DNA from 2 places in the Paenibacillus sp. FSL M8-0142 genome. Region 2 is predicted to be linked to the other one. Evidence: a T-box and tRNA genes for the amino acid it is inferred to sense, from the RefSeq annotation. Region 2 holds a T-box; the other holds one or more tRNA genes.
What was found. A T-box is a leader RNA that pairs with one kind of tRNA and senses whether it is charged. The one in region 2 lies ahead of argS (arginine--tRNA ligase), so its partner is inferred to be a tRNA-Arg.
Positions count from the first base shown of each region.

Region 1: it encodes a tRNA-Arg, which carries the amino acid that the T-box ahead of argS (arginine--tRNA ligase) is inferred to sense. The anticodon was not compared.

Region 1 covers NZ_CP152008.1:6,437,424-6,441,848, reverse strand. Annotated here, with positions in the region: gene NSQ46_RS29035 (DUF4163 domain-containing protein) at 1-735, shown strand, start outside; gene NSQ46_RS29030 (hypothetical protein) at 1,031-1,477, opposite strand; gene clpP (ATP-dependent Clp endopeptidase proteolytic subunit ClpP) at 1,619-2,215, opposite strand; tRNA gene NSQ46_RS29020 (tRNA-Arg) at 2,380-2,454, opposite strand; gene NSQ46_RS29015 (sugar-binding domain-containing protein) at 2,718-3,761, shown strand; gene gap (type I glyceraldehyde-3-phosphate dehydrogenase) at 3,880-4,425, shown strand, end outside.
Region 2 covers NZ_CP152008.1:4,885,682-4,890,106, forward strand. Annotated here, with positions in the region: gene tig (trigger factor) at 1-145, opposite strand, end outside; gene NSQ46_RS22500 (hypothetical protein) at 291-1,130, opposite strand; tRNA gene NSQ46_RS22505 (tRNA-Arg) at 1,491-1,564, shown strand; partial or broken gene NSQ46_RS22510 (EamA family transporter) at 1,744-2,171, shown strand; T-box leader at 2,227-2,453, shown strand; gene argS (arginine--tRNA ligase) at 2,518-4,383, shown strand.

The sequences.
Region 1 (4,425 bases), 1.6 Mb from region 2:
GGCTTGTTGGTCAACGGCCTCTATGCCGGAGAGCCTGGGGGTCAAATCCTCAACGGACGGCTCTATCTGCCGTTCAAGACGGTCAGCGAATACTTAGGGATCCAGGGACAATGGAGTCCGTCCTCGAAGACGCTCAGCTTGACGAAGAAGCAGAGCGATCTAACGATCAAATCGGAAACGTTGAAGAAGACGATCCAGGGCGTGGAAGCTGCTGTGAGTTATCCGGTTGTCAGCGGCTTAAGCAATGGCGAGGCCCAAACTCAAATCAACAGCGTATTGAAAAAGCATGCGGAAAGCGTGATCGCCCGCGCAGAGGAAAGCATCAAGGAGCTTCCTCCGGGTGAAGACAGCTTCCCTTATGCCTTCGAAGGCAATTTTGTGGTCCACTACAACAAGGACGGCTTGCTGAGTGTTACGGCGCATGATTATTCCTATCTCGGCGGCGCGCACGGCATGACCTTCAAGAACAGCTTCACGTTCTCCCTGAAGGATGGAAAGCTGCTGAAGCTTGGCGATTTCATCGACCTGAAGGGCAAGAAGAAGAAGCTCGACAACCGCGTCTTGAGCGAGTTGAAGAAGGGCGGGGGCTACCTTGGCGGATTTGAAGGAGTTCCGGAAGATGCGGAATTCTATCTGAAGGATAACGCCGTGGTCCTGTACTTCCAGCTGTATGAATACACGGCTTATGCCTACGGCTTCCCTGAATTTGAATTGAAGCTGAAGGAATGGAAATAAGGATGGGAACCGCAGGTTCTGAACCATGGGATAACTGAATCCTAGGGGGCGCGAGGCCTGTGACCGTTTGATACACTGTGCTGTAAAGATGCAACAATGTGCCGGAATGCAATCAGAAATCCCTTGGATGGCAGCCTGAGGTTAACTTCAGGCCTAGCGGCCAAGGGATTTTTTCATGCGTAGGGCATGGCGGCGGGTTCTACATCACAGTTGGGTATAGCTAATGAGACGGATCTGGGCATTTACAAGCTCATGAACCAATTAGGAATCCATCCTGAAGAGATCCGATAGAATCTCATGTTGTTTGTTCGGGAGCCCTTCGTCTGAAGCGGAAATGTCCAATTCCGTAACCAACAAGACCGGCTCCCCAAGCAACGACCGCATGGACAAGCGGATAAACAGTCTCCTCCGAGTGACCGGTGTAGTGGACGAGCCCGTAAAGGGGAACGGCGTACAGAAGGACGAATGGAACGAGAATGACGTAGAGCTTCAGCAAGTAGCCGACGACCATGAAGAACACGCCGACGAGCCAATAAGCCGAGAACCAGCGGGGGTAGAATGTCTGATTGGTATACCCCATCACAAAACCGGAGAACAGAAGCAGAAGGACAAGAACAATGGAGGCAACTCCATGTATCGCATGCGGATCGGCGCCGGTAACGGCTCGCTCCAGGTTCATGATCAGAAACGGAAGATGGATGAGCACGAGCATGAAAACAAAGGATATTTTTGAACCGATCATAAGGACCTCCCTGTATATAGGAATCAACAATACAATGATACCAGAAATAACCATGGAGGGCTGGGTTGGTCAATATGTTCTATGCTGACATAAAAAAGGCATGCACCTTTACGTGTGCATGCCTTTTGCATGTATTGCTTCTTATAGTCCTTGCGAAGGCGTCTTCTCCAACACTTGGTCGACGAGACCGTATTCTTTGGCTTCTTCAGCCGTCATGAAGTAGTCGCGGTCGGTATCCTTCTCGATCCGCTCCAGCGGTTGGCCGGTGCGCTCGGCAAGAATACGGTTCAGCTTGTCGCGCATCTTCAGAATGCGGCGTGCCCGGATTTCGATATCCGTTGCTTGACCTTGTGCGCCGCCAAGCGGCTGGTGGATCATGATTTCGCTGTTCGGCAGCGCGTAGCGCTTGCCCTTAGCGCCTGCATTCAGCAGGAATGCACCCATGGAGGCGGCCATACCGACACAGATGGTCGAGACGTCCGGCTTGATGAATTGCATCGTATCGAATATTGCCATCCCCGCGGTGATCGAACCGCCAGGGCTATTGATGTAAAGGTGAATATCCTTCTCCGGATCCTCTGCCGACAAGAACAGCATTTGGGCAATGATGGAATTGGCGACCACGTCATTGACGTCGGAGCCGAGGAAGATTATGCGGTCTTTCAGCAATCTGGAATAGATGTCGTATGCCCGCTCGCCGCGGTTGCTTTGTTCAACGACCATAGGTATAAAACTCACGTGAAAAACCTCCTCATTAAGTGCATCACTAATAAATACTGTTACCGTATTACCCACATGATAAACAATTTTAATCAAAAAGTCAAAGATAGTCAAACTATTGGGTAAAAAAAAGAGCCGTCATGGGCACTTTCGGGTAATTCATATATGAGAAAATTTAAAGATGGCGCGCCCGCGAGGAATCGAACCTCGATCTCAGGCTCCGGAGGCCTACGTCATATCCATTGGACCACGGGCGCATATAAAAAATCAGCAACGAAGATGATTATACCCTATCTAATAGAAAAACACAAGAGCGGATAAAACATTGTTTTGATATATAGAGAGGTTTCGATTTGGCCATAATGTATAAGAATGATGGTTGCAGAGAAATATACGTTCGGACACTTGCAACCTGCATCATTATTGGTTAGAATAGGGGTGGGACTTAAAAGGTTATCCCGGGACATTTTACGTCCAACCGATAGAAGAGCCGAGACGAAAGTTTGCAGGAGTGGAATGCATGCGTAACCTATTAGAAATACAAGAGCAGCTTCTGCCCGATTTGATGGACACCTTTAAACGAAGGTACACGATCCTCCATCAGATCAAGCTGTCCGGGCTGGTCGGCCGACGAACGCTGGCGTCATCCTTATCGATGACGGAACGGGTTCTGCGGGCTGAAACCGATCTTCTGAAAGCGCAGGGACTGATCGAGATTGAGACGCTCGGTATGCGGATCAGCCATGCAGGACTGTGTCTCCTCGAAGAACTGGAGCCGCTCATGAAGGATTTGTTCGGGCTGGTCGAGCTTGAGGAGAAGATCAAGAAGGCCTACGGACTCCGCAAGGTTGTCGTCATTCCCGGTGACAGTGAATCCTCTCCGGAAGTGAAGCGCGAGCTCGGACGTGCCGGAGCAAGAACACTGCTAAGCTTCGTCGAGAACGGCGATACGATCGCCGTCACGGGTGGATCCACGCTCGCCGAAGTCGCGGAGCAGATGTCACCGCTTGCGGCAGGGCCTCTGAAAGGCACATGGTTTGTGCCCGCACGCGGCGGTCTCGGAGAGAGCATGGAAATTCAGGCCAACACAATTGCTTCCAAGATGGCGAAGCGCGTGGGTGCCGAATATCGTCTGCTGCACGTGCCTGATCTCCTTAGCGAGGATGCCTATCAATCCCTAGTGCAGGATCAGCACATCCAGGAGATTGTGGATGTCATCCGACGTTCCCGGATCATTATCCACGGGATCGGCGACGCGATGGAAATGGCCAGAAGACGCAAGCTGGACGAGGACTCGATCCGTAGCCTCCAGCAGGATGGGGCGATTGCCGAATCCTTCGGATACTACTTCAGCGAGGAAGGCGCGGTTGTCCACAAGATGCTGACTCTCGGGCTCCGGCTGGAAGACATCATGCAGACGGAGACGATCATTGGCATTGCCGGCGGCCGAAGCAAAGGCAAAGCGATTCATGCCGTGCTGAAATTCGGGCACGAGGATATCCTCGTTACGGATGAGGCGGCTGCGCTGGAGGTAGAGAAGGAGATCGATGCAGCGGCATCGTAACCTTACGGTCCGGCAAGCATACAGGTGCAAGGCCTCGTTATTCTTTATCCCGTTGTCTTGATCGGCTTAACGGCCGGTCTTGAATATATTAATTTTACAAATATGGAGGGAACTACTCATGGTTAAAGTAGGTATTAACGGTTTTGGACGTATTGGACGCAACGTGTTCCGTGCTGCGCTGAACAACAGCGAAGTAGAAATCGTTGCAATCAACGATTTGACGGACGTAAGCACGCTGGCTCACCTTTTGAAATATGACACGACTCACGGAAGACTGAATGCAACCGTTGAAGCTAAAGAAGGCGCACTGGTTGTAAACGGCCGTGAGATCAAAGTATTTGCTGAGCGCAACCCTGAAGCATTGCCTTGGGCTGAGTACGGCGTAGAAATCGTTGTTGAGTCCACGGGTATCTTCACAGCGAAAGAGAAAGCTTCCGCTCACCTGAAAGGCGGCGCTAAGAAAGTTATTATCTCCGCTCCAGCTACGGACGAGGATATCACTATCGTTATGGGCGTTAACGAAGAGAAATACGATGCTGCTAACCACACCATCATCTCCAACGCTTCTTGTACAACCAACTGCTTGGCTCCATTCGCTAAAGTTCTCGACGAGAAGTTCGGCATCGTGAAAGGTATGATGACTACCGTTCACTCCTACACGAAC
Region 2 (4,425 bases):
CTTTACCTTTACGGAATCCAGGTACATTTACTTGTTTCGCTACTTTATTAAAAGCTTTGTCGAGGGCGGCCGCAACGCGATCCGCATCAACCTCAACGTCAAGAACGCCAAGGTTCTTCTCTATTTTTTCCCAAGTTGCTTTCATTTATGCTTTCCCCTCCAAAATAGTTCACGTGGTCGGCGCAATAATCTATCACGTACCGAATAACCACTATAGTATAAACAACATTACATGCTTTTTCAAGGGCGTACCCTTATGGAGCGATACCGTAAACGTTTTCCATCTCTGCCTATTCCTCCGCCCCGGCAGCTACGAATTGCTTTAACGAACGGTATGCTCCCTCATAGCGAAAACGCATGGTGTCCGTAATTCCGTACAACGGCCGGATTTCGTCCTCATTCCGGAACCCTTTTAAACTCTCCGACACGATGTCGTGCAATGCTGCGGCCCAAATATCGAGCGTAGACTCATCCTCGTCGAGCATGGACTCGTAATCCAAGGTTCCGTAAATGGCCATAATGAACTGCGACCATAATTCCTGAGCGAAATAAAACAGCGTCGGCTCGTGAACCTCTGTCTGATCGGCAACGCGTTCCAATATTTTCGTTATTGCAGGCGGGAATTCCGATGGATCGAGCGGTACCGAGTCAATCTCGATTTCGACGGCCTCCTGTCCTCTCTTAAGCGTTACGCTCCCTTCCATGCCACGTCTGCGCAGCGTCTGCAGCACGCGGAATTGGAGCAGAGGATGAAGCGGGGTCTCGCTAAGCCAATCCGCTAGAGCCGCATCGATTTCCGGACGGTCCAGATAGGCCAGCTGTTCAAGCGCAAGGATCGTCTGCTCGGTCAAAGGTCCGTTCATGACCGAAGCGAGAAGTTTATCCGCATATCCTGCATCCTGTGCTACCTTATCGTTAACCATCTGGCGGGTCATTTCCGCTTCGTCCGGATCGTCGATCTCCTCGGTATCGGCATCATTCTCACGGGGCACGGCTGCTTCGGGGAAGGCTGCCTCCAGCCATTCCAGAAGGGCCCGCCATTCCTCATAGTTCCGCTCATTCTGTCCGCTGCATTGCAGCAGAAACCGCAGCACCTCCATCGCTTCGCCGTACCGTTCATTCTCGAGCATAACCGTTAGCTGAATCTGATAATAATCCAGCGTCTTCGGAAACAGGATGATGTTCTTATCCTCTTGTTCGGGGGAGTAAGAGTCCTTGATAAGGACACCTCCTTTCTAGTCCTGTTTTTAATATTCGTTGATTATAGCATATGTACCGCCAAGATTAAAAAAGCGCGGGTTCCATGGGTTCCTTCTCTTACTTAGAGGGATCGGGATCACCGATCAAGTAAAGAGCAACCGTATTTTATCAATATAACCCCGGATTGCCTAGTCATAATCTAATCGCATCAAAAATCTTCTATTCTCAAAAATATATAGTTGAAATATTCCAGAGCATATGATAATATATTTTTTGCTTGAAAAAAATGTGTCCCAGTAGCTCAGCTGGATAGAGCAACGGCCTTCTAAGCCGTCGGTCAGGGGTTCGAATCCCTTCTGGGACGTAAAAATAACACCGCCTTAGGGCGGTGTTTTTGCGTTCCTTGGGATCCTTTTTGCGTTCCATGGGATACCCAAATTAAAAAATAATGGCTTTTTCCCAATAACCCTATACTATAAAAAAAGAATCCCTGTCGGATTCGAAAGTGATGCCAAGCTACATACATAAAAGAGGAGGATGCGTATGCCTTTGTGGCTTATATACGCGCTGCTGTCTGCCGTAGCCGCTGCGCTCGTGGCCATCTTCGGCAAGATCGGCCTGCAGAACATCGACGCGAATTCCGCAACCGCTATACGATCAGTCATCATGGCTTGTTCTTGCTCGGGGTCATAGCGGTTCAGGGAAAATTCTCGCAGCTCGGCGACATTCTAACGCAGAAAAAGGCGCTCAGCTTCATCGTGCTCAGCGGAATTGCCGGTGCCTTATCATGGCTGTTCTACTTCCTGGCACTGAAGTACGGCAAAGTATCGCAGGTAGGGCCGATCGATAAATTGAGCGTCGTGATGGCGGTCATTCTTGCTTTTGTTTTTCTGGGTGAAAAAATTTCCTGGATCAACGCAGCCGGCGTTGCTCTGATTGCTGTCGGCGCGCTGCTGGTTGCGGTGAAATAAAAATCGTATTGCTTTTCGAAGCAGATTGGTTATAATATGGAAAACTCGATCATTTTGATGTTCTGTGATTGGGAGAGTAGCTGCACGCGCTTCAGTCCAAGCGAGCCGGGACAGGTGGGAACCGGTACGAAGCCGCCAGTGAAACGGGCCCAGGAGACGGTTATCCGAAACTTTCAGTAGGGTGACCCGGCTTACACCGTTATCGTAGCAAAGGGGTCAGCCTTCCAATTTCGGGGGTTGACAACAAGAGTGGTACCGCGAGCATAAGTCCTCGTCTCTTAGGAGACGCGGACTTTTTTATTTTTTCAGACATGGTTGTCACTGTTAAAAGGGGGATTTCACCATTATGTTAAGTCACTTTATCATTGAAAGCCTGGAACAAGCCGTAAGCAAGGTGTGCCAAAGCTTCGGCACGAAGCTGCCGGATTCCGTGCAGGTCCGTATCGAGCAGCCTGCGAGCATGGAGCATGGAGATTATGCGACCAACATCGCCATGCAGCTTGCCAAAGTTTTGCGCAAGGCACCCATTGAAATCGCCGGGCTGATTCAGCAGGAGCTTCATCAGCATGAGCCATTCCTCGAGCTTATAGCTTCCGTAGAAGTCGCGGCACCGGGCTTTCTGAATCTCCGCATCCGCTGGGAGGCGTGGGCGGGACAGCGTTTCGAGCTGCCTGCTGCCCCGGATGAAAAAATCGTCATTGAACACACATCCATCAACCCGAATAAATCGGCACACATCGGCCATCTGCGAAATTCTTGTATCGGCGACACGCTGGTCAGATTGATGAGAAGGCTCGGTTATGAAGTCGAGGTCCATAACTATATCGACGATCTGGGGAATCAGCTGGCAGATACGGTCGTCGGTCTTCTTCATACTCCGCTCACACAAGAGCATGCCCGGTTCGGGGATTATTGCTGGGATGTATACTCTGCCACCAATCGGGCTTATACGCAGGATCCTTCGCTCGTGCAGCATCGAACCGAAGTGCTTCACGCTCTGGAGGAAGGACACCAGAACTTGGCGTGGATCGGACTCCTCGTGGCGGAGCGGATCGTTAAAGAGCATTTGGAGGAGATGAAGCAGTTCGGCATCGAGTATGATCTGTTGGTGTGGGAGAGCAGCATCGTAAGAGAGGGCTTCTGGGATTATGCATTCGAGCTGCTGAAGAATACGCCGCTGTTCCAGCAGGAAACCGAGGGCAGGCTGGCTGGATGCTGGGTGCTGAAGCAATCCGGCGGCGAAGACGCTGCGGGAAATCCGGAGGCCGAGCACAGCATGGATAAGGTGCTTGTCCGCTCCAACGGCATTTTGACCTACACGGCCAAGGACATCGCGTACCACTTGTGGAAATACGGGGTTTTGGCCAAGGATTTTGCCTACAAAAAATTTACGGAGCATGTGTGGACAACAAGCGCTGACGGCGAGCAGCAGCCGTTCGGCAAAGCCTCTATGGTAATCAATGTTATTGATTACAGGCAGCAATATCCGCAGGCGATGGTCAAGCAGGCGCTCGAAAGCCTGGGGTTCGTCAAGGAAGCGGAGAAGCTCCGTCATGTGAGTTACGGGGTCGTTTCCCTCAGTCCGTCGGCTGCTGCTGACCTAGGGATTGATACGAGTGACGGCAAGGCCTCCTACGCGATGTCCGGGCGTCAAGGGATCGGTATTAAAATTACGGAGCTTATCGATCAGGTGGAGAAGGTCATTGAGGAGACCCGCTCGGATAAAAACGGACTGTCCAGCCGCGAAATCGCGATCGCCTCCATCCGTTACTACCTGCTTCGCTTTGCACTACAGACCGAGGTCGTATTTGATCTCAAGCAGGCTACCGAAATATCCGGCAATACGGGAGTATACCTGCTCTATTCTTATGCACGAGCGCTGAGTGTACTGAATAAAGCGAAGGCATCCGGTGTGGAGCCAGTAAGACCTGTACATTTTCCTGCCATGGAAAAAGCCGAGCACGCCTTGCTGAGACATATCAGCACTTGGCAGGACACCCTCGTCACGGCCGGACGCGAGCTGTCTCCAAGCGCCATTTGCAACTTCACTTACGAGCTGTGCTCATGGTTTAACAATTTTTATTCGGCATGCCCGATCCTGAAGGCGGAGGAGGAGGTCCTCCAATTCCGTGTATGGCTGACCTCGGTGTTTAAAGAGACGCTGGGCGATGCGCTGGACGTCCTCGGGCTGCCTACGCCAAGCCGGATGTAAAATCGCATGCAGAGCATCCGCCCGCTCTCCTTCTTCCTAGAA